2 regions of the Colwellia sp. SU-HH01217 genome follow, and region 2 is predicted to be linked to the other one. Evidence: predicted binding sites of a transcription regulator. Region 2 holds the regulator's gene; the other holds the start of a gene.
What was found. The regulator LexA, encoded in region 2, represses DNA repair genes until DNA is damaged. The targets are predictions, from matches to a motif close to TACTGTATNNNNATACAGTA.

Region 1 (10,738 bases), on a different contig from region 2:
AAAGTGGCGGACGCGGCAGGAGTCGAACCTGCGACCGCCTGGTTCGTAGCCAGGTACTCTATCCAGCTGAGCTACGCGTCCGCAATAAAGTTGTTTTTTACATCGTTACTTAACCGATACACAGCCATTAAATAAAATTAATGGCGGAGAGGGAGGGATTCGAACCCTCGATCCGGGATAAACCAGATACTCCCTTAGCAGGGGAGCGCCTTCGGCCACTCGGCCACCTCTCCAGTGGGTGCGAATATTAATGGATCTTAAAAATAAGTCAAACGATTTTTACCCTTTTATTCGTCTTTTTGAATTGTTTGGTGACAAATCAAACAACAAGTGTACTTTTCAGACAATTCTTTTATAACTTGCGCTACCTAATTATTAAATCACCCAGCGCTTAAAGCAAAAAAAACCGGCTAGTCGCCGGTTATTTCTAAACAATTTATTTATACATTGCCTGTAGATTCATCATCGCCTTTTTCAGCTTGAATACGCATGTATATTTCTTCTCGGTGAACTGAGATTTCTTTCGGTGCATTAACACCAATACGCACTTGGTTACCTTTAACTCCTAACACAGTTACAGTAACTTCATCACCAATCATTAAAGTTTCACCAACTCGGCGCGTTAATATTAACATTATATGTTCCTTTATTTAAAAATTGACTTCCACTAAACTTTTACAAACACCTACTAACTATAAAGTTAGCTTAGTTTTTAACTAAACGCACGAAAAATAATAATAAAGTTTGTAAAAATAGTGACTTATAGTAAAGGTTCTACATAAAAGTACGATGTAAGCAGCGTACGCCTTGTGTAAGAAATGGCTCGTCTATAAGTACAGAAATATTAATCTCTGAAGTTGAAATTAACAGTATTTCGATGTTTTCATCGACTAAGGCAGTAAAAAGCTTTCCTGCTATGTCCGCATGAGATTTCATCCCTATACCAACTACTGATAGTTTAACAACCTTATCCTTGTATTGAATAGCCCTAATGCTGTTTTTTTGTGTCATTTTATGTAAAAGATCATCAATTTTACAATAATTTTGTTGAGAAACTGTAAATTTAACATTGCTGTTACAAGTACCTGGCATTGTCTGTGTAATCATATCAAGCTCAATGCCAGCCTCACCCAAAATTAAAAATATCTCAGCAACTGATTGTTGATCTTTAATTCCTTGAACCTCAACTAGCACTTCTGAATCTTGGTGAGCAATATTTGTTACTGCTTGTCTATTAAACGATTCAGACACTAAGGCATCTTCATTCATTACTTGGGTTCCTTCTCCAGGTTTAAAGCTACTTAAAACTCTTATAGGCATATTATGACGAATGGCATATTCAACCGCTCTATTTTGCAATACTTTAGCGCCTAAGCTTGCCATTACATACATTTCAGTAAAGGCTATTTTCTCTATTTTTTTAGCTTGAGGTTCAACACGAGGATCTGCGGTATATATTCCATCAACATCGGTAAAAATTTGGCATTCAGACGCTTTTAGTGCAGCAGCAATTGCAATGGCTGAAGTGTCTGAGCCACCCCGCCCTAAAGTGGTTACATTATTATCATCATCTTGTCCTTGAAAACCAGCGACAACAACCACCTGCTCTTGCTCTAGTGATTGTAACAATCTTTTATTACACACAGACTTAATCCGTGCACGACCAAAATTATTATCAGTACTTATACCAATTTGATGAGCCAATAACGAAACAGCTGAAAAGCCACGTTTAATCAATGCAATTGTAAGTAAAGCAATACTTACTTGCTCTGCTGAGGCGAGGAGCATATCCAACTCGCGAGTTGCGGGTTGTTGATCTATCGAAGTTGCTAAGGAGAGTAATCGATTAGTTTCACCAGACATTGCTGATAAAACGACCACCACTTGGTGGCCTTTTCGGCGAGTTGCAACAATATGATCAGCAACCGCTTCAATACGAGAAAGGGAACCTACTGAGGTTCCCCCGTATTTCTGAACAATAACAGCCATTACAGAATAACCATCACACTAGTTAAAGAAAAAAATGCGAGTGATTAATGTCATATAGACTTGCCTAAGACAGTTTGTCAGTTAACCAAGGAGTTACGCTAGCAAGCGCTTGGCCAATATTTTCTGGTTGGCTACCGCCAGCTTGCGCCATATCAGGGCGACCACCGCCTTTACCACCAACTTGCATAGCGACCATGTTAACTAATTCACCCGCTTTAACCTTACCAACAAGATCTTTAGTTACACCAGCAATTAAGCCAACTTTTCCTTCATTGGCAGTCGCTAACATAATAATAGCTGAACCCATTTTATTTTTAAGCTCGTCCACCATACCGCGTAATGCTTTAGACTCAACACCGTTTAGATCAGCAATAAGTACTTTGAAGCCATTAATATCTACTGCTTGGCTCACAAGATCAGAGCCTGCTTGTGCTGCTAACTGCTGTTTAAGTTGATTAATTTCTTTTTCTTGTTGTTTACCACGGCTAATCAATTGCTCAACTTTATCAGTAACGTTACTAACATCAGACTTCACCAATGCTGCAATATCAGTTAAAGACTGTGATTGTTGCTCTACAAAAGTTAATGCACTGTTGGCAGTTACTGCTTCTATACGACGGATCCCAGCGGCAATACCAGCCTCAGCAGTAATTTTAAATAAACCAATATCACCCGTACGCTCAACATGTACGCCACCACAAAGCTCAGTAGAAAAACCACCTAAGGTAACTACGCGTACTTCATCGTCGTATTTCTCACCAAATAACGCCATTGCGCCTTTTTCTTTAGCATCGTCAATCTGCATTAACTCGGTTTCACGTAATAAATTACTACGGATTTCTTCGTTAACCATTTGTTCAACTGCTTTTAATTCGTCAGCGGTGACACCTTCAAAATGCGAGAAATCAAAACGCAATTTATCAGCTTCGTTGAGTGAGCCTTTTTGAGTGACATGCTCGCCTAACACTTTACGTAATGCTGCATGTAATAAATGCGTTGCCGTATGGTTTTTAACAATAGCGGCACGGCGCTCTTTATTGATGCGCGCTTTAACACGTCGATTTACGCCTATAGCAACGCGAGCAATACCTTTATGAGCAAAAGCATTACCTAATTTAACAGTATCATGAACTTCAAATATACCGTCATCAATTTCTAATACACCCGTGTCGCCCGCTTGACCACCCGATTCAGCATAAAATGGAGTTGAATCAAGAATAACCATACCTGGTTCATCAACAGCCAATTCATTTACCGACTCGTCGCAATTAAATAGTTCAACAACCGTTGCTGAGTAATTATCTGAGGTATAGCCTTTAAATGATGTTTTATGATCAGACTTTAATTGTTCGTTATAATCGGTACCAAATTGACTGGCTTTTTGCGCACGTTTTCGTTGTTCGCTCATCGCGAGATCAAATCCGTCTTTATCAATTTGTATATCTCGTTCGCGAGCAATATCTGCAGTTAAATCTGCTGGGAAACCATACGTGTCATAAAGTTTAAAGACATCATCGCCCGCGATAGTATCGCCAGATAAATTCGATAAGATGTCTTCAAGTAACAACATGCCGCGATCTAATGTACGACCAAATTGTTCTTCTTCAATGCGAAGCATTTTTTCGATAATGCTTTGTTGTTGAACAAGTTCAGGATAAGCATCCCCCATTTGAGTCACTAATGACGAAACTAATTTGTGGAAAAAGTGCCCTTTTGCTTCTAATTTATGACCATGGCGAATAGCACGTCGAATAATACGGCGCAGCACATAACCACGACCTTCGTTTGATGGCATCACACCATCAACAATTAAGAAACTACATGAGCGAATATGATCGCTAATAACACGTAAAGATTTATGCGCTAAATCATCGCATGAAAGTAATTTTGCGGTATCTTTAATCAACGCCTGAAAAATGTCTATCTCATAATTACTATGCACATTTTGCATGATCGCTGAAATACGTTCTAAGCCCATACCTGTATCAACAGAAGGCTTAGGAAGTGGAAGCATCTCACCGTCACTTTGACGATTAAATTGCATGAAAACTAAGTTCCAAATTTCAATGAATCGATCACCGTCTTCCTCTGGAGAGCCTGGAGGACCACCCCAAATTTCTTCACCGTGATCATAAAATATCTCAGAGCACGGACCACAAGGGCCAGTATCACCCATTGACCAGAAATTATCAGATTCATACTTTTTATCAGCAGATTTATCACCGATACGAATTATTTTATCAACTGGAATACCAATTTCGTCTCGCCAAAAAGCAAACGCTTCTTCATCGCTTTCATAAACAGTTACTAATAGTTTATTTTTGGGTAAGCCTAAAACCGTAGTTAAAAACTCCCATGCCATACGCATAGCGTCTTCTTTAAAGTAATCACCAAAACTAAAGTTACCCAACATTTCAAAAAAAGTATGGTGGCGAGCGGTATACCCTACATTTTCTAAATCGTTATGTTTACCACCTGCGCGTACACAACGTTGAGAAGACGTTGCACGATTATAACTACGCTTTTCAGCACCTAAAAAAACATCTTTAAAAGGCACCATTCCCGCATTTGTAAATAATAAGGTGGCATCGTTTCCGGGAACTAAAGAGCTACTTGCAACAATTTGATGCTGTTTGGCAGCAAAGAACTCTAAAAATGCTTGGCGAATTTCAGCGGTGCTTTTAATCATGTAATATCCAAATAATCTATTATGTAATCGGTAAAAAAATAAGGCGCAATAGACTCATTCTGTTAACAACAGATTTATACTCTGTCAAACCTTGAGTTAGTCTAGGTTCAATACTGTCATGATCTGATCAGGAGAGAAACCACGATATTGAAGAAAACGCATTCTTTTTGCCTTTTCTTTAACGGCTGCTTGGTAGGCTTTATTTTTTGATAAAGCATTACGATCATCATTTTCATGAACATAATAATCAACAAGCGGCGTACTAAAACGCTTATTATACGCAAGCTCAGCTTGAAGATACCAATCAATTTCATCATTTTTATTAAGTTCATTAATAATCGTGGAACAAACGCCCTTTTGATTGAGTTCATTTTTGATGTATAACCAACCAAATCCTTTGTCAACTCTAACTCTTAGAGTACTTTGAGCAAACCGTTCATCACTCAAATAATCTTTTTCTATAAGGTAAGCTAAAACGGGTAAAATTTCATCGCTAGCAAAATCTTTCTTCATTAGCTTTTGATGCAGTTCTTTATGGGAATGTTCGCGCCTTGATAATAAGTCGACAGCACGATGTAGAATTTCTTTTTTCATGAACGAACTAAAAGTTAATCAGATTTATTAATATTGAAGGCTATAGGATAAAGGAATTTAACGTCAGAGTATATCTAGGCGAATAACTCTAATTGCTGGCTACTCATCTCATTGGAAAAGCCTATCGTTAAACCAACTAAACGAATACTTCTATTATTACTTCGCGCTATTGCAGTTGCGAGTAATTTTACAAACGTAGTTCTATCACAATGCAAGCTTTGCTGCTCGACAGTGGTTTGATTAAAGTCTGAAAACTTTAATTTAATGCCTTGGCGAACAATTTGCCTTTGTTGGTGTTTTTCTAGCCGCTGTTCCAATTTAGGAAAAAGCTGATTAATCACAGAAATACACTCGTCTTCTGAGCTAAGATCTTGAGCTAATGTAGTTTCTATGGCTAACGATTTTCTTTGTCTACTCACCTCAAGTTCACGGCTATCTTCGCCAAAGCTTCGTTGGTATAAAACATTAGCAAATTTTCCAACTACAAACTGCAGTTCAGCAATAGAGCTTGCTCTTACGTCTTGGCAAGTTTCAAAGCCTTTATTTTTAAGTTTTTCCGCTGTTTTAGGACCAATACCAGGGATTTTTTTTAATGCTAGAGTGTCAACAAATGCCGATACAGACTCTGGCGCTATAACACATTGACCATTGGGTTTATTTTCATCGCTCGCTATTTTTGCCAAAAATTTATTAGGTGCAATACCCGCCGATGCTGTTAGCTGTAATTCATCATAAATTTGTTGTCGAATTTTCTGTGCGATTAAGGTTGCGCTACCACCCAACAAGGTTGAATTACTTACATCAAGGTAAGCTTCATCAAGAGACAGTGGTTCAACAATTTGAGTGTACTGTGAAAAAATCGCCCTTATTTTTTGGGAAACTTCTTGATAAACGGACATGCGCCCATTAACAATTAACAAGTCAGGGCAAAGTTGCAAAGCTCGCTTTGAAGACATCGCTGAGCGAACGCCAAATTGCCGTGCAATATAATTGCAGGTACACAAAACACTTCGCGGACCTGAACCTCCTACGGCTAAAGGAATATTACGATATTCTGGAAAATCACGCATTTCAACGGCGGCGTAAAAACAATCCATATCTATATGTATTATTTTGCGCATTTTCTCTCCAACATGACGTTGAGTTGCATCAGTCGACACAACAACTGTATATAACAACAGTTAATTTATCATATTAAAAGAAAATAGCAATCTAGTGATATATTTTTAATTAAATGAGGCTTTTGTTGTTGCAGCAAGTTTAGAAATAATGGCGATATTCTAGTTTGTATTCTTGAAAGTCGTATTGTTCGGTAAGTTTGTTTTCTACTTTATGGTAACTTGCTGAAAGCCTTAAGCTATGATTGGTCGCCAATTGCCAACTTTGTTGAATGCCTACTCGTGTACGCTCCGTTTGATCAAATAAAAACTGATAGTACTGCGCATCAATAAGTAACCCAGCATTTTGCCAATTATATAGAAAACCTATATTTATTCCGGGTGCTAGTGAAATAAAACTGTCTAAGTTTTTGTTAAATTCAACTCTTGCAGTGCCTAATAAATAAACATAACTGTTATCAATAGGCTGGTAGCTTACACCGCCGCCGCCAGAGCCTTGGGTAATTAACCTTTCTTTACCATTTGTCCATTGTTGCTCGAGGCTAACATTAGCTTTCCATGACCATGGCTTAAAAAAGTCATTTCTGGGAGTTAGCGAAATAATATCGAGTAACTCTGCTTTTTCTAATTTTATTTTGTCATCGTGATAAACACGCACAATAGCATTCACCATATTCAACGACATGCCAGAGTAATAACCCGCTAACGGATCAAGTAAGTCATGGTAACTGCCTCTGTATTGTAATTGTAAATATGATTGCTCATCTCGTTGTCCTGCACCCAAGCCCCACATGGTGGTTTTGTGCCCTTTATCAGGCCTTGCTGGAACAATATTATCTATGGCTATTGTTACGGGATTTTTGCTCATGTGTCTTAACAACAAAAAGCTTCTTCTTGTTACTGCTTGTTGACGACCATTAAAAGTGTTTTGATAACGTAAATACCGATAAGCACTATCGACAATTAACTGCTGTTTGTTAGAGGTTAAAGTTGCAAACTGCTGGCTTGTTAATAAGTTTTCATCTTCTGATAAAGCGAGCACTAATTGGCGCTCAGTATCAGATAATTGTAATAATTGATTTTCTAATTCCGTTAATATTGACTGTCTGTAAAACACATCATCAACGAAGCCTGCATCGTCAACAACACGAATTGTATCAAGTGGCATAGTCGTTACTGGGAAATTATCGACTAAATTAAATCCCGGTCTTGCAACATCGAGTAGTTCTAATAATCGAAACGAGCAATTTTCGTCAAAGAAGTAATAATCAAAATTTACCCCTTTTAATTCCCACATGTGCGCTAACATAGTGTTGATTTCATCTTGAGTTAAATTAAGCCGATACTCCCATAAATCTCTATTTTCTAATTGGTTGTATTCTTTAATTTTCTCAAAATATGGGTTCGCAGCAAAATTGCCTGGATAACCGCCTGTTAAGCCTCTTGCAGCATAAAGAAAACCTTCATCGCCATCTGGTACTGTGGCACCAAAATTCAGTGCGTAAGATAAATAAGTAGAGTTTTTTTCTACATTATCAGGGTCAAACCTTAAAAAAGTATGCCCATACATTGATGAAGGACTATTAAGTTGTGCAGCAGCAAAAACTAAAACAACAGAGGTGGTATTAAGCTGTTCGCGCCAGTCATTATATTCACGACATTCTTGTGTGTTAACACGTTCAACCTCTTCGGCTAACCCCTTAACATTGTCTAAGAGAAAATTTGTTCTAGCAGGGTATTTACATTGGATCTTTACTTGTGTTTTAAGTGCGCTTATTGTCGATAACAGCTCATTTTTAGGGTTAATGGCGCCATCTGTCGCTAAAAAGAAACTATTGTCGTCGACATAACTGATTAAATCACTTTCAGAGGCTTGGGGTTTGATATGTAGTAGCGCCAACCATGGCTCACTATTAGCTAGTGCATTAATTGTTAGAAAGTCTTGTGCATTGCTCGCTTTGCTCAAAACGGTTAGTAAGAAAAAAATCGCTAAAGTAGACTTCATTGTCATCATCAGTAAATTAGGAGTAAGCATGATTTTTTATTGAGCTCTGAGCCCAATAAATTAGATATAATCAAATAAAAAAGGCTACCGAATAGCAGCCTTTATTTCAAAAATAATAGACGACTAAGCGGTGTACTTAACTAGTGCTTTATCATTTTTCATTAAAGTAAACATAGTGCTAACAACATGTTCAGTTGTTACATTTTCTGAAGGGAAAATAGAATTAAAGTTGTTATGTAATGTAGATTTAAACAATGCACGATCTTCTTCTTTTACGCCTAAAGAAACAGCTACAGCAGTTAATGCTTCACCGTCGCCACGCGCAACATCTTCACTAAACTCATCCATAATCATGCTTACGTCAACCATTTCCTTACCGCCGTAAGTCAATGTGCCTTTTGTTGAACAACCATTTGTACCGAACGTCATACCAAAAGTATTGTTACCAGTAGAACCGTTAGTTGTTGCAGCAAGCACATGGCTAGGAGTGCCTGACTGTCCTTTAAAAAGCATATTACCCCAACCACACGTTTGGCTACCTGGTGCATCAGCAAGTACCGAAGTCGACATTAATAAAGTTGAAGCAATTAGTAATTTTTTCATAGTAAATCCCTATAATATTTTATAAAACTTATACTTACCAATGTAAGTACCTGTTCGATTTTAATATAAATAGAGCGTTAACTCTATAGTGTTTTAGCAATTACTATACTTTTTATTCAATACTTTTCATTGTACTCGCACATACAAAAGCTCAGCTAAAAAAAACAATTAAGCTATTGATTTTTAATAAGTTGTGGAGTATAAAACCGACTAAGGCATAATTTATTGTGTTTCATTCTATCAAGGGTTATTTTCTGCCAAGAATTCTTAATATTCGTAGGAATAAATTTATGATGTCCATATAAAGTGCAGCGGCGCTGTCGATGGCATTATCGTAAGTTTTTGGAATAGCATTTGCTCTGGCCCAATCGTAGCCAATATAGCCACAAAATATTACCGCGACTATCCAATCGAGAATGCCGTGATGAGTATTAAAGATAAATATTTCAATTAGCTCTACAACAATCACACACAATAGTGCAATGGTTAAACCACCACTTATTTTCTTAAAAAAAGCAGGGTACATAGAGCCTAATAACATCATCACAAAAGTAACCATACCTGTAACTCTAATGGCTTCTAAGACAATATCAGGATTGTATTGGCTCACCACAAGGTTGATGATTAATCCAAAAGGCACTACAACAAAGTTATAACCAATAAAGCTCACTACAGGACTTTCAGATTTACTGAATAAATAAATCCCCAAAAAACACGAAGCAAAATATCCGATAAAAAATAAAATAGGATTAACACTACTAATAGACTCTACGGGAATATTTTCAACCATTAACCAATTTATGGCGAAGCCCCAGACCAATGTTAAACCTATCACTAAGTTATAAACTGAACCGCTAATTAGGGTATCGCTAGTTTCCCTTCGATCGAATACGTTTACTTCCATTTTCATTTCCTTATATACTAAAAAATTAACTTACTGTTACTGGTCAATATCAAGTTTGTCGATTAATGATGGATATCCCCAACCGTTAACGCCAACCTCAACGTGCTCGCCAGTTAGAAACTCGTACATTGTGGGTGCTAATGAGCCATTTTCTTCAATATTCAGTGGCACTGGATTATCGCCTATAGGTGTTCCCCAAAAACCGATAAAAGCATCTTTTTCAAAATAACTTTCGCCCGCATGTCGCCCTGGCACTTTTGTATTAAAGCCCATACCTAATTTAGGAAATAAGTTCACCGTACCTGCACGATCCTCGGCATATATATTAACAATTTGGTTAACTGAGTCAGGACGTTGAGTGATCATAGTGAGTTCTCGCCATTGCGAAGTATTGCACCAAGAATCCACCTCATTTTCTTTAGCTTTATTAATACACTGATCAACTAATCGATAATGGTCCTTCAACATTTTCTCTGATGGCTTTTCGCGATACTTATTAACAGAGTTTACCGCTAACAATGCTAAATCCTTACCTGATAAACTGGCGTAGAATAACTTATCCGCTACTTTCTCTACCGTTTCATCAACTCTGACTCCATCACGGTAACCAATGAGTCTTACCTTGCATTTTTCAATACTGCATTGTTGCTCTCTTACTACCATGTAATCTAAAGAATCTTTTAAACGCTCAACGGTTTCAGTAATAACATCTATTTTTTTGTCTGTTTTTTCATTCACGGGTTTCCAATGTATAAGCTCATGGTAAACAGGCTGAACTTGCCAACCTAACGCGGCATTAAAAAAATCAAACATCATATTACCGCCTGCAGTAGAAG
Region 2 (10,738 bases):
CTTTGTTGGTTTGGTGGTGTTTATTGGCATTTTAATCGAAACCTTATAAAAAAAGCACGAGTGCGCCAAAACGCATTCGTGCTTAATTCATACTAATCGCTCTTTAACGAGCAATACTTTGTAAAACTTCAATATCTACCAATGTGGTGACTATGGCTCGAACGTTTTCTAACGTGCTATTTGCCACGAGTTTTCCGTCATCATCAACGCCTAAATAACCATGAGTTTTCATCGCATTAATTAAAGTGGCTTGCGCCTTTTTATCAATAAATTCAGGCGCATTAATATTGTTTAATACCGATAAACGCTTGGCGATGGAGACGACTTGCTCTTCAAGTTCAGCTTTAGCAATAGGCGCTAAACGATTCACCAGTGAGGTAATAATGGCAAAGCGTTGCATGGTTTCATCAATACATTCACCCATAGTTCGAATATTAGTGAGTAACTCTGTGTCGTCGGTAAGCGAAATATAGCCAGCGTTACTTTCTTTGGCGATATTGGCTTCAACAAGTGTTTGTAAAGTAGATTCTACTTGTTGATTAATGATTTCAGGGGTTTGCCATAGAAATAAGTCGTTTTTAATTAACGCCATTAACCGTTGAACATGAGCGTTTAATTCGTCTTTACTAATTTTGGCGGTCCGCTCTAAAATTCGGCAAATAAGTGCAGGCAGCATATAAACATGCAAAATATTGTTGCGATAGTAACGCATTTCAAGTGTGGCAGACTCTGACAAAGAAATAATAGCACCAAAGCTGTCGTCGTTTACCGTAACCTTACCTAAAGAAATAACGTGGGCTAATATGGCTTCGCCTGTCTCCTCAGGTATTGAAAGTTGCTTACTGTATGGCGATTTACGTTGCATCATTAAGAAAAAATCAAGCTGGGTTTCAAGATCAACTTTTGATAACGCTTTGTTGTCAGTGGTATGCAGAATTAAAGCAACAAGGGCAACAGCATTCAACGCGGTTGCTTCGTTGATCGACGTCATTACCTCATTAGCTAGCACATTAACTGTCGGGGTTAGCCAATTAGGTTTTTTAGGATCAAGCTCATCAATATCTTCTTTCCACTCAGGTACTTCTTTATTTAAAAACTGGTTAATATTAATGGGTTCACCAAAGTTAACAAAACCATGTCCATAGTTTCTTAAGTTTTTAATCGCTTTAAATACGCCAAAAATAGATTCATTTTTCTTTTGACTACCGCTAAGTTCTTTATGATAAGTGCCGACTTCCATCACGTGCTCATAACCAATATAAACAGGCACTAAAGTTAAAGGTCGATCTATACCGCGCAGTAAACTCTGTATCGTCATGGCGAGCATGCCTGTTTTAGGTGATAACAAACGACCTGTACGGCTGCGGCCACCTTCTGAATAGTATTTAACCGAGTAGCCGCGCTCGAATAACAATCCTAAATATTCACGAAAAATCGTTGAATATAAACGGTTTCCACCAAAACTACGGCGAATGAAAAAGGCGCCAGCTTTTCTAAAAATTGGTCCTGCTGGCCAAAAGTTTAAGTTAATACCTGCGGCGATACGCGGTGTCACTAAGCCTTCATGAAAAATAACATAGGTTAGTAACAGATAGTCCATATGACTGCGATGACAAGGTACATAAATTATTTCGTGGCCTTCTTGGGCTAAATCACGTAATACTTTAGCGTTTTGCACTTTAATACCACTATAAACTCGATTCCATAACCAGTTTAGAATGCGCTCACCTAAGCGAACAATGGAGTCTCGATAATCACCAGCAATTTCGTTCATCATGGCTAGTGCTTCTTTTTTTACTTGCTCTTCACTGACGCCTTTACTTTTTGCTTCTTCTTTAATGACACGTCTAACAGCTGGGTTGGCAAATAATGCAGTGAACATTTGTTTTCGGTGCATTAAGCGTGGACCTTTTGCCGCAATAGTTTGACGATGAAAATGAAAACGTGCGATACGCATAAGTTTATGGGCAGCAGCTTCGTCACTACCATGTTGATCGACCATGTATCGAAAAGACAACGGATCGCTAAATCGAACTAAGGTATTGCGACCTAAAAATAATACGATAAAAAATTTGCGTAAAAAATTAGGTGACTCTTGATCGGCAAGTACAGTACCCACACTAGCATTACGTTTTTCTTTTGTTGGCTTACGCCCCCAAATAAGGTTGGCAGGAATTAATTGAGCATCTAACTCTTGAGAAAGTGCGTGCAAATTAAGTAGTGCTGCACCTTGTTGAATCGCTTTAGTTTTACTGCGCTGACACTTAGTAAATATTGAGCTTGGTTTTTCTAAACAAAAGGTGCGAGGGAACATCTGACCGTTAACATTCACTTGGCTGAGTGGATCGGGCAGGTTCTTTTGCTGACAAGCTTTTTGCAGCGTTAATAGATCACTGGCTGATTGATGACGAACCACATAAAAAGTAGGTTGGTCATTGCTAATAGCCACTTCACTGTTGGCTTTTTCAAAAGAACTATCAGGGACAATTTTACATCGAACTAATAGCCTAACCGGTAATTTTAATAGTAAATAGAATAATGAACGCAATGCTAACATGTTGTTTCGCTCGAATTTATCGGAACACTTATTCTAACAGTATTCTTAAAAATAGTCGCTATGTGCAATTAAAGAATTCCTTCGAAAAAGGTGTCATTACGCACAACTACCGGATTAATTTCTCTGTAATGGCAGGTATTTTGTTATGCTTAGGTTTTTAAATTAACAGTGTTGTTGTTAAGGAAGTTACTTTGCAAAAAATTGCTATTTTTGTCGATGTTCAAAATATTTATTACACCACACGTGACACCTTTGCTCGACAATTTAATTACCGAAAGTTCTGGGAAAGTATCAGTGAACAAGGTGATATTGTTACGGCTAATGCTTATGCCATTCAGCGCAGTGACGATGCGCAACATAAGTTTCAAAAAGCCCTTAAACATATTGGTTTTAACGTTAAGCTTAAGCCTTTTATTCAACGTCGAGATGGCTCTGCTAAAGGAGATTGGGACGTAGGAATTACTATCGATATTATGGAAGTTGCTCAACAGGTAGATACCGTTATTTTATTATCTGGCGATGGGGATTTTGACCTATTACTGAATAAAGTGATTAATGATTATGGCGTTCGTGCCGAAGTTTACGGCGTAAATGCATTAACGGCTAACTCGCTAATTAACGCTGCCTCTGTGTTTCATTCAATTGACGAAACGTTTTTAATGTAGCAATTGCGTTCGGGCTCAGTGCTATCTTTGAGTTACCGCTTTGCTAGTTGCTCTACTAATAAGTCAATCAATAACCGTACTTTGGGCGATAAATGTTTTCGGCTGGGGTAAACAACATACACATCAATGTCGGTTGCTTGGTATTGGGGCAGTAAAATTTCGAGTTGGTTGTTTGCAAGCGCACTTTCCATGGTAAATTCTGGTAATCGGCAAATTCCATGGCCATCAAGTAACATAGCGACTTTCATTTGAGCACTATTACATAAAATAGCTTGAGGTACGTCTATTTGTTCTTCAATACCTTGGCTACTTTTAAACGACCATATACTCGGCGTTTTTAAATTAGTGTAGCAAATACACGCATGGCGCGATAACTGGTCGGGAGTTGTTGGTCTGCCATGTTTGTTTAGATATTCTGGCGTTGCCACCACATAACTTTTACAGCTGTATATTTTTCGACAAATAAGGCTAGACTCTTCTAGTTGTGAGGTTGCCCTTATTGCAATATCGAAGCCGTCTTGTACTACATCAACTTTACGGTCGTTAAGATCAAGATCAAGGGTTACCTTGGGGTGCCTTTTTAAAAACTCTGACAACACCGGTTGTAGATAACCCAAGCCGAAATCAACCGGACAACTAATTCTTAATAAACCGCGAGGTTCGACATTGCCTTCAGTTATTACTCCTAATGCTTGTTCCGCATCGATAATCATTTGCTGACATTGTTGAAAATACAATTTTCCTTCGGGTGTTAAACTAATCGAACGAGTGGTTCGATTAAGCAACCTCACTCCCAATCGTGCTTCTAGTTTATTAACCTCTTTACTAATGTAGGAAGTTGAATGGCCGGTAATTTCAGCTGCAGCAGAAAAACCCCCACTGGTTACCACCTGAGAAAAAATGATAATGCCATCAAATAATTTTGTATTGGTAGCCATATGGAAACAGTGTCTTAACTTTTAAGGTATTAATAATTATTTGGAACTAATATACACTGAACGTTATCAAGTTGCAGCTAGCTTTTTTGTGTGAAGTTGAAGTATTAACTCATGAAATGATTAAGCGCTCGAATAAAGCTGCCAAGTTAACTAAATAAGAGGAATATTATGAAAGTATTAACGTTTGCCGCTAGTAGTAGTTCAACATCTATCAATAAACAGTTAGCTTTTTATGCTGCATCATTGTTGCACGATGTTGATATTGAAACACTGGATATTAACGATTATGAAATGCCGTTATTTAGTGAAGATAAAGAGAGGGAGTTAGGACAGCCAGAACAAGCGAAACGTTTTTTTGAAAAAATCGGACAGGCCGATGCCATCATTATTTCGTTTGCTGAACATAATGGTTCTTATACCGCGGCTTATAAAAATTTGTTTGATTGGACTTCGCGCATTGACCAAAAGTTGTTTCAAAATAAACCTATGGTGTTATTAGCTACGTCACCGGGTCCAGGTGGTGCATCAAGCGTGCTTGCCGTGGCCCAAGGTTCTGCCCCTTTTTTTGCAGGAGAAGTTAAGGCCGCATTATCAATATCTAGTTTTTATGACAACTTTGATCCTAAGCAAAAAGTATTAACTAACACAGATTTACTGAAGCAACTAACACAAGCTGTTACTCAATTAAAATCTTGATATAGCTTGTGCGTTAATTTCTGGTTTTGCTTAGCTAAATATTCGCTGTGCCCAACGCGTTAAGCCTGCTGTTACACTGCCAAAGTGATCGCCAATAACTATGGCACTATTAGGCATTTGTTGCTGCAAAAATTCATTAATTACTGGAGATTTTGCCGTACCACCAGTAACAAATACAACGTCAGGTTGACAACCAGCTTGACTAATTGCTTGTTGGATAAGCTCGGCTATTTTAGTTAATTCTCGATGTGAGGCTTTTTGCATTAATGTTCGACTCAGCTCAACTGACAAGCCTTGATGAATATCTGCTAAGTTAGTTTGTGTAGCATTAGAATCTGTGAGGGCAATTTTACCTTGTTCTGCGCCGTTTACTAATCGATAGCTTAATTTGTTTTTATGGACGCTGATCAAACGGTCTATTAATTCAGGTTGTTGAGCATCACGTTGTAATTGTTCAAGGTAACGTAGATTTTGTTGGCTATAAAACTCGGTTTGTTCATTAATGTTGTTAATTGCCATGGCTTGCCAAAAGCTGTTACTTGGCACTGGTTTATTACTTTTAAGCAAACTGTTTAAGCCAAAACTTGGCATTAATCCTTTTAACGCTAGTTGTATGTCAAAATCGTTACCGCCAATGCGGATTCCGCTGTGTCCTAATAAATGATTAGAGCGATCGGTTAATTCACTAAAAGCAGGACCCATTAATAACATGGAACAATCGGTTGTACCGCCGCCAATATCAACGACAAGCACTTTGGTTTCTTTGGTTAAGGTACTTTCAAATTCAAACCCAGCAGCTACTGGTTCGTATTGAAACTCAACATCGTTAAAGCCAACACGTTTAGCTGCATTGGTTAAAACAGTGAGTGCTTGTTGATTACTTTGCTCACCTTTTAATCCTTGAAAATTAATAGGGCGGCCGATAACGGTTTGACTAACTTCTCGGCCGAGTTTGGCTTGAGTAAGTTGCTTGATGTTGTGCATCATGGCAGCGACGATATCTTCAAACAGATTAATTTGTTGGGGAAGTAACCCACTTGCTCCTAAAAAAGATTTGGGTGATTTTATATAATAGCCTTCATCAGGCTCTGCAAGGTAAGCGTTAAGTGCTGTTTGGCCAAAATATAATTCAGTTGAAATGCCGTCAAGTTGTAGCTCTCTTGCAACGTTTTGTCCTTTTCTCAATGGCACTAAACGTTGATTTTTAAACTCTTCTTGTGCTTCTTTAGGCAGGTTTTGATACAACCAATGGCTGATGATGTCACGACTTGGCGCATATAAAGTAGAAGAGATAAAACGGCTGGTGTCCGTTAAGGAGATAAGTTCAGGTTGGCCATTAGCCATAACACCGACAGCACAATTTGATGTGCCATAATCAAAGCCAATCATAATTGACACCACATTAATGAAAAAGGCCGCGTAGGATACTTGCTTGAAACACAAGGCGCAAGTTAAGTATGGTTTCAGTCAACGAGGAGGGATCTTAAATGAAATGAAATATCCCTCAGTGCTGTCTACTTTCAAAACCTTTGTTACTAATTTATAGGTTAGTGTTAGGTTAATGGTTAGATAAAAATTAAAACGACTTAATCGCGCACAACTCATGTGTGAGTAAATTCATCAAAAATAGTAAGGAAATTAAATGTCTGAATCAAGTTACACTCCGCCTAAAATTTGGCAATGGAATAATGAAAGTGGCGGTAAATTCGCCAGTATTAATCGTCCTGTCGCTGGGGCAACACGCCAAAAGGAGTTGCCTGTAGGAAAGCATCCTTTACAACTGTACTCATTAGCAACACCTAATGGGGTTAAGGTGACTATTTTATTAGAAGAATTATTAGCCGCAGGTGTTAATGGTGCAGAATATGACGCACATTTGATAAATATTATGGAAGGTGATCAATTTGGTTCAGGGTTTGTTCAGGTAAATCCAAACTCTAAAATTCCCGCGTTAGTTGACACCAATGAGGGGAGTCATTTACCTATTTTTGAGTCTGGTGCAATCTTGTTGTACTTAGCAGAAAAATTTGATGCATTTATTCCTAAAGCGCAAGATCTGAAAGCACAATGCTTATCTTGGTTATTTTGGCAGGTGGGGAGTGGACCATATTTAGGTGGTGGTTTCGGCCATTTTTATGCCTACGCACCAGAGAAATATGAATATCCAATTGAACGATTTACTATGGAAGTTAAACGACAACTCGACGTTCTCGACAGACACTTAGCGAATAATAAATATATGTGCGGTGATCAATACACTATTGCAGATATGGCCATTTGGCCTTGGTATGGTGCATTGGTTGAAAACAAAGTGTATGAAGCAGCAGAATTTTTACAAACACACACTTATAAAAACTTAGTGCGTTGGACAAAAGCAGTTGGCGAACGAGCAGCCGTTAAGCGTGGGGTTATGGTAAATCGTACATGGGGAGAGCTAAACGAACAATTACATGAGCGCCATAACGCCAGTGATTTTGAGTTAAAAACACAGGATAAATTAGTTGATACAAAATAAAACTAGGGTGTAACTTAACGCGCAACTGATCACTTTACGTGAGTATAAGCTCATAATGTTCGCTAAAAACAACCGACCTTGCAGTGTACGGATATAGGTAATATCGTCTGACCACGAAGTATTTATATAATCAGGATTAAATTGTCGATTTAAGTAATTCTGTGCAATAAACGACGTCATACTATCTGCCTTCTTCAGTTTTACAGTTATAGTTAATAAATTGTAAAACTGAAGAGGGAATGTTAGTTTTTCGTTTTTTGTAAATGGAAAAAATTAGTATGCTAAAATGGACTTCAATTGTAATTATAGTTACTTCGTATTTTTTATATAATTATATTTCAAGCACTTCAACAGAAACACCAAATATCCTATTCAGCGAATATGAATCAGAACAAGTTAATAAAGATAATACGATTGCATCCAACATCTCAATTACAGATAAAAATAATAGCCAATGCTTAACAATTGAAGAATATAAGAATCTGGAAGAAGTGATTGAAGGAAATGCTTATATTAATGAAAATTTACTTATTGCAAATGCTGTAGATCAGAGTTTGACTTTCTTGAGTGAAGACGAATTAATTAGAGAATCCAATAGTGGGAATGCACAAGCGATGTTTGTTTTAGGAATGAACTATCAATGGTTTTCTCATCGAAGTTCATTTTATAATCCTTCTCTATCTCTTAGAGATTTTAATGACACACATAAAGAATTAGATATATCTATACTTAAGAAAGCTCGTTTTTGGTTATGGGAAGCGGCTTTAAACGGTGTTTTAATATCAATTCTTGAGCTGGCTAACACATATAAACTGGAAGATGATCTTGGCAAAACCTTCAATGATGAACTCAAAATTAAGTACACTTTGTATAAAGCACTTTATTATAAAGTAAGCCCCAATATAGCTATATTTGAAAATAATACTGCAGAGAAACAAATTAACACATTGAAAAATATAAATAAAAATGAGCTGTCAGAGTTGTTTGAACAGTTATCTCAAAAATGGGTTGATGACAGAGCTGAAATTGGTCTAGGGAAATATATTGAATTGCCTAGACCACCATTAGTTGGAAATGAAAAAACTATAATTTTTTGTAATACTATAAATTTATAAAAAAAGGATTTTTTATAAACAGAGTTTACATATTATTTTTTATATTACTTACTACAACATACAGTAGTGACGCAAATACCCACAAAAAACAAAACACTTGCCATTATTTACAGCCTGTATATACTGACAGTATTTGTCGATAAATAATACAGGACCGTTATGCGCCCTTTAACCCCCAGACAACAGCAAATTTTCGATTTTATTAAGGAAAACATCTCAGCAACGAGCATGCCTCCTACCCGTGCTGAAATCGCTGTCCATTTTGGCTTTAAATCTGCGAATGCTGCGGAAGAGCATTTAAAAGCCTTAGCCAAAAAAGGCTACATAGAAATGTTGGCGGGCACTTCTCGAGGTATACGGTTGGCTGAAGAATTTGCTGAACAAGAAGGTTTGCCGCTTGTTGGCCGTGTTGCCGCGGGTGAACCTATCCTTGCACAAGAACATGTAGAAGAGCACTACAAGATCGATGGCAGCTTATTCCATCCTGCAGCAGATTACTTATTGCGTGTTAACGGCGATAGTATGAAAGATATTGGTATTTTAGATGGTGATTTGCTGGCGGTTCATCAAACAACTGATGTACAACAAGGACAAGTAGTAGTAGCACGCGTTGAAGAAGATGTGACGGTGAAACGTTTTAAACGCGAAGGCAATGTGGTTTACCTACACGCTGAAAACGAAGATTTCTCGCCAATTGAAGTGGACTTAACTAGTCAGCATTTTAATATTGAAGGATTAGCTGTTGGGGTAATTCGTGCGGCAGACTGGATGTAAGTGATCTACTGTTTTTCATGAAATATAATCCTTTATTCGTTGTGAAATTACCTAGGCGTAAAAACCAATGGTGATTTCACGTCTTATACTATGTTCCTAAACTCGGTTTAAAATATAGTTAACAATTTGAAAAGTAGGTAAATAATTATTTTACTCCCCTCTAGCTTGATAATTTTTCTTAATTCAAGACAAATTTCGCGTCAATAGCTGCTAGAGAAGTATTTGTTAAGCCGAACTTAGGTTAAGTTATATTTCTGTATAAAAAACAACCGCTAACTGTTGTTTTATTCTTCTCTTAAATTATTTTAATTTCTACTGAACAAAAAACGCACAGCCCTTGTGTGTATAGCTTTTCATTCTTTTTAGAGTTAATACTCAATTGAATTTATTAAAGTTTATTTCTTTTCTCTTCAAATTATGGATTGACCTAGATCAAATTTTAAGTGATTCTAGATTAGAAACCGTACAAAAATAGCACGAAAAATAATAATAAAAGTGTGAAGATTTCTGTTTGTTTTTTCGTCACACTGATTTAGCTAAAATAACAATAACAAGTGGCAAAACATTTGATCCAGTGAGTTCGGATTTACACTGTGACCTCGTTTTGTTTTCTACTTCAAGAGGAAGAGGGGATGTCGAGTGAAGAGAGGTAACCTAGGTTGGCTGTTGCTGGGAAGTTTATTTACCAGTTCAGCTTGGGCCGATATGAGTTTAAATTTAACCAAAGGTGTGACTAAGATCAGTGAAGAAGTTTACGATCTTCATATGTTAGCCCTTTGGATATGTACTGCAATTGGTGTGGTTGTTTTTGGCGCGATGTTCTGGTCTATGGCTTTTCATCGAAAGTCAAAGGGTCATAAAGCTGCAGACTTTCATGAAAGCACCACTGTCGAAATTTTATGGACAGCAATCCCCATTGTTATTCTTATTGCTATGGCAGTTCCTGCCACTAGCACGCTTATTGAGATGGAAAATAACGATGACTCTGATGTGACTATTCAAGTCACTGGCTCTCAGTGGAAGTGGCATTATAAATATTTCGATCAAGACTTAGAGTTTTATTCAGTTTTATCTACGCCTCGCGATCAATATGAAAACAAAAATGGTGCTGGTACTCAAAAAGGCGAGCATTATTTACTCGAAGTAGATAAAGCACTGGTTGTGCCTATCAATAAGAAAATACGTTTTCTAATTACTTCAGACGATGTTATTCATTCTTGGTGGGTGCCTGCTTTTGCAGTAAAACAAGATGCTAATCCTGGATTTATTAATGAAGCTTGGGCGATTGTAGATAAACCTGGTGTATATCGTGGCCAATGTGCAGAGCTTTGTGGTAAAGATCATGGCTTTATGCCCATTGTCGTTATTGCGAAGACTGAAGCTAATTACGCTAAGTGGTTAGACGAACAACATCAATTAGCAGCCAATGCCGCGCAAGCTGAACAAGCATCACTTAATGCATCTGCTTCTATGGATGA

Region 1: a site for LexA is predicted at 6,436-6,455, ahead of dinB (DNA polymerase IV). Genes of this name have one in related genera too.

Annotation. Positions count from the first base shown of each region.
Region 1 covers NZ_BAAJLX010000004.1:115,938-126,675, forward strand. The annotation lists tRNA gene AC27G3_RS07165 (tRNA-Arg) at 5-81, opposite strand; tRNA gene AC27G3_RS07170 (tRNA-Ser) at 142-233, opposite strand; gene csrA (carbon storage regulator CsrA) at 441-635, opposite strand; gene AC27G3_RS07180 (aspartate kinase) at 775-1,989, opposite strand; gene alaS (alanine--tRNA ligase) at 2,054-4,678, opposite strand; gene AC27G3_RS07190 (regulatory protein RecX) at 4,775-5,272, opposite strand; gene dinB (DNA polymerase IV) at 5,347-6,393, opposite strand; gene AC27G3_RS07200 (Lnb N-terminal periplasmic domain-containing protein) at 6,533-8,425, opposite strand; gene AC27G3_RS07205 (DUF3015 domain-containing protein) at 8,519-8,998, opposite strand; gene AC27G3_RS07210 (Bax inhibitor-1 family protein) at 9,246-9,908, opposite strand; gene AC27G3_RS07215 (alkaline phosphatase family protein) at 9,939-10,738, opposite strand, start outside.
Region 2 covers NZ_BAAJLX010000009.1:111,748-122,485, reverse strand. The annotation lists gene ubiA (4-hydroxybenzoate octaprenyltransferase) at 1-49, shown strand, start outside; gene plsB (glycerol-3-phosphate 1-O-acyltransferase PlsB) at 104-2,557, opposite strand; gene AC27G3_RS12375 (LabA-like NYN domain-containing protein) at 2,749-3,222, shown strand; gene AC27G3_RS12370 (LysR family transcriptional regulator) at 3,255-4,160, opposite strand; gene AC27G3_RS12365 (NADPH-dependent FMN reductase) at 4,329-4,856, shown strand; gene yegD (molecular chaperone) at 4,887-6,245, opposite strand; gene yghU (glutathione-dependent disulfide-bond oxidoreductase) at 6,499-7,371, shown strand; gene AC27G3_RS12350 (hypothetical protein) at 7,354-7,551, opposite strand; gene AC27G3_RS12345 (hypothetical protein) at 7,650-8,486, shown strand; gene lexA (transcriptional repressor LexA) at 8,646-9,260, shown strand; gene coxB (cytochrome c oxidase subunit II) at 9,966-10,738, shown strand, end outside.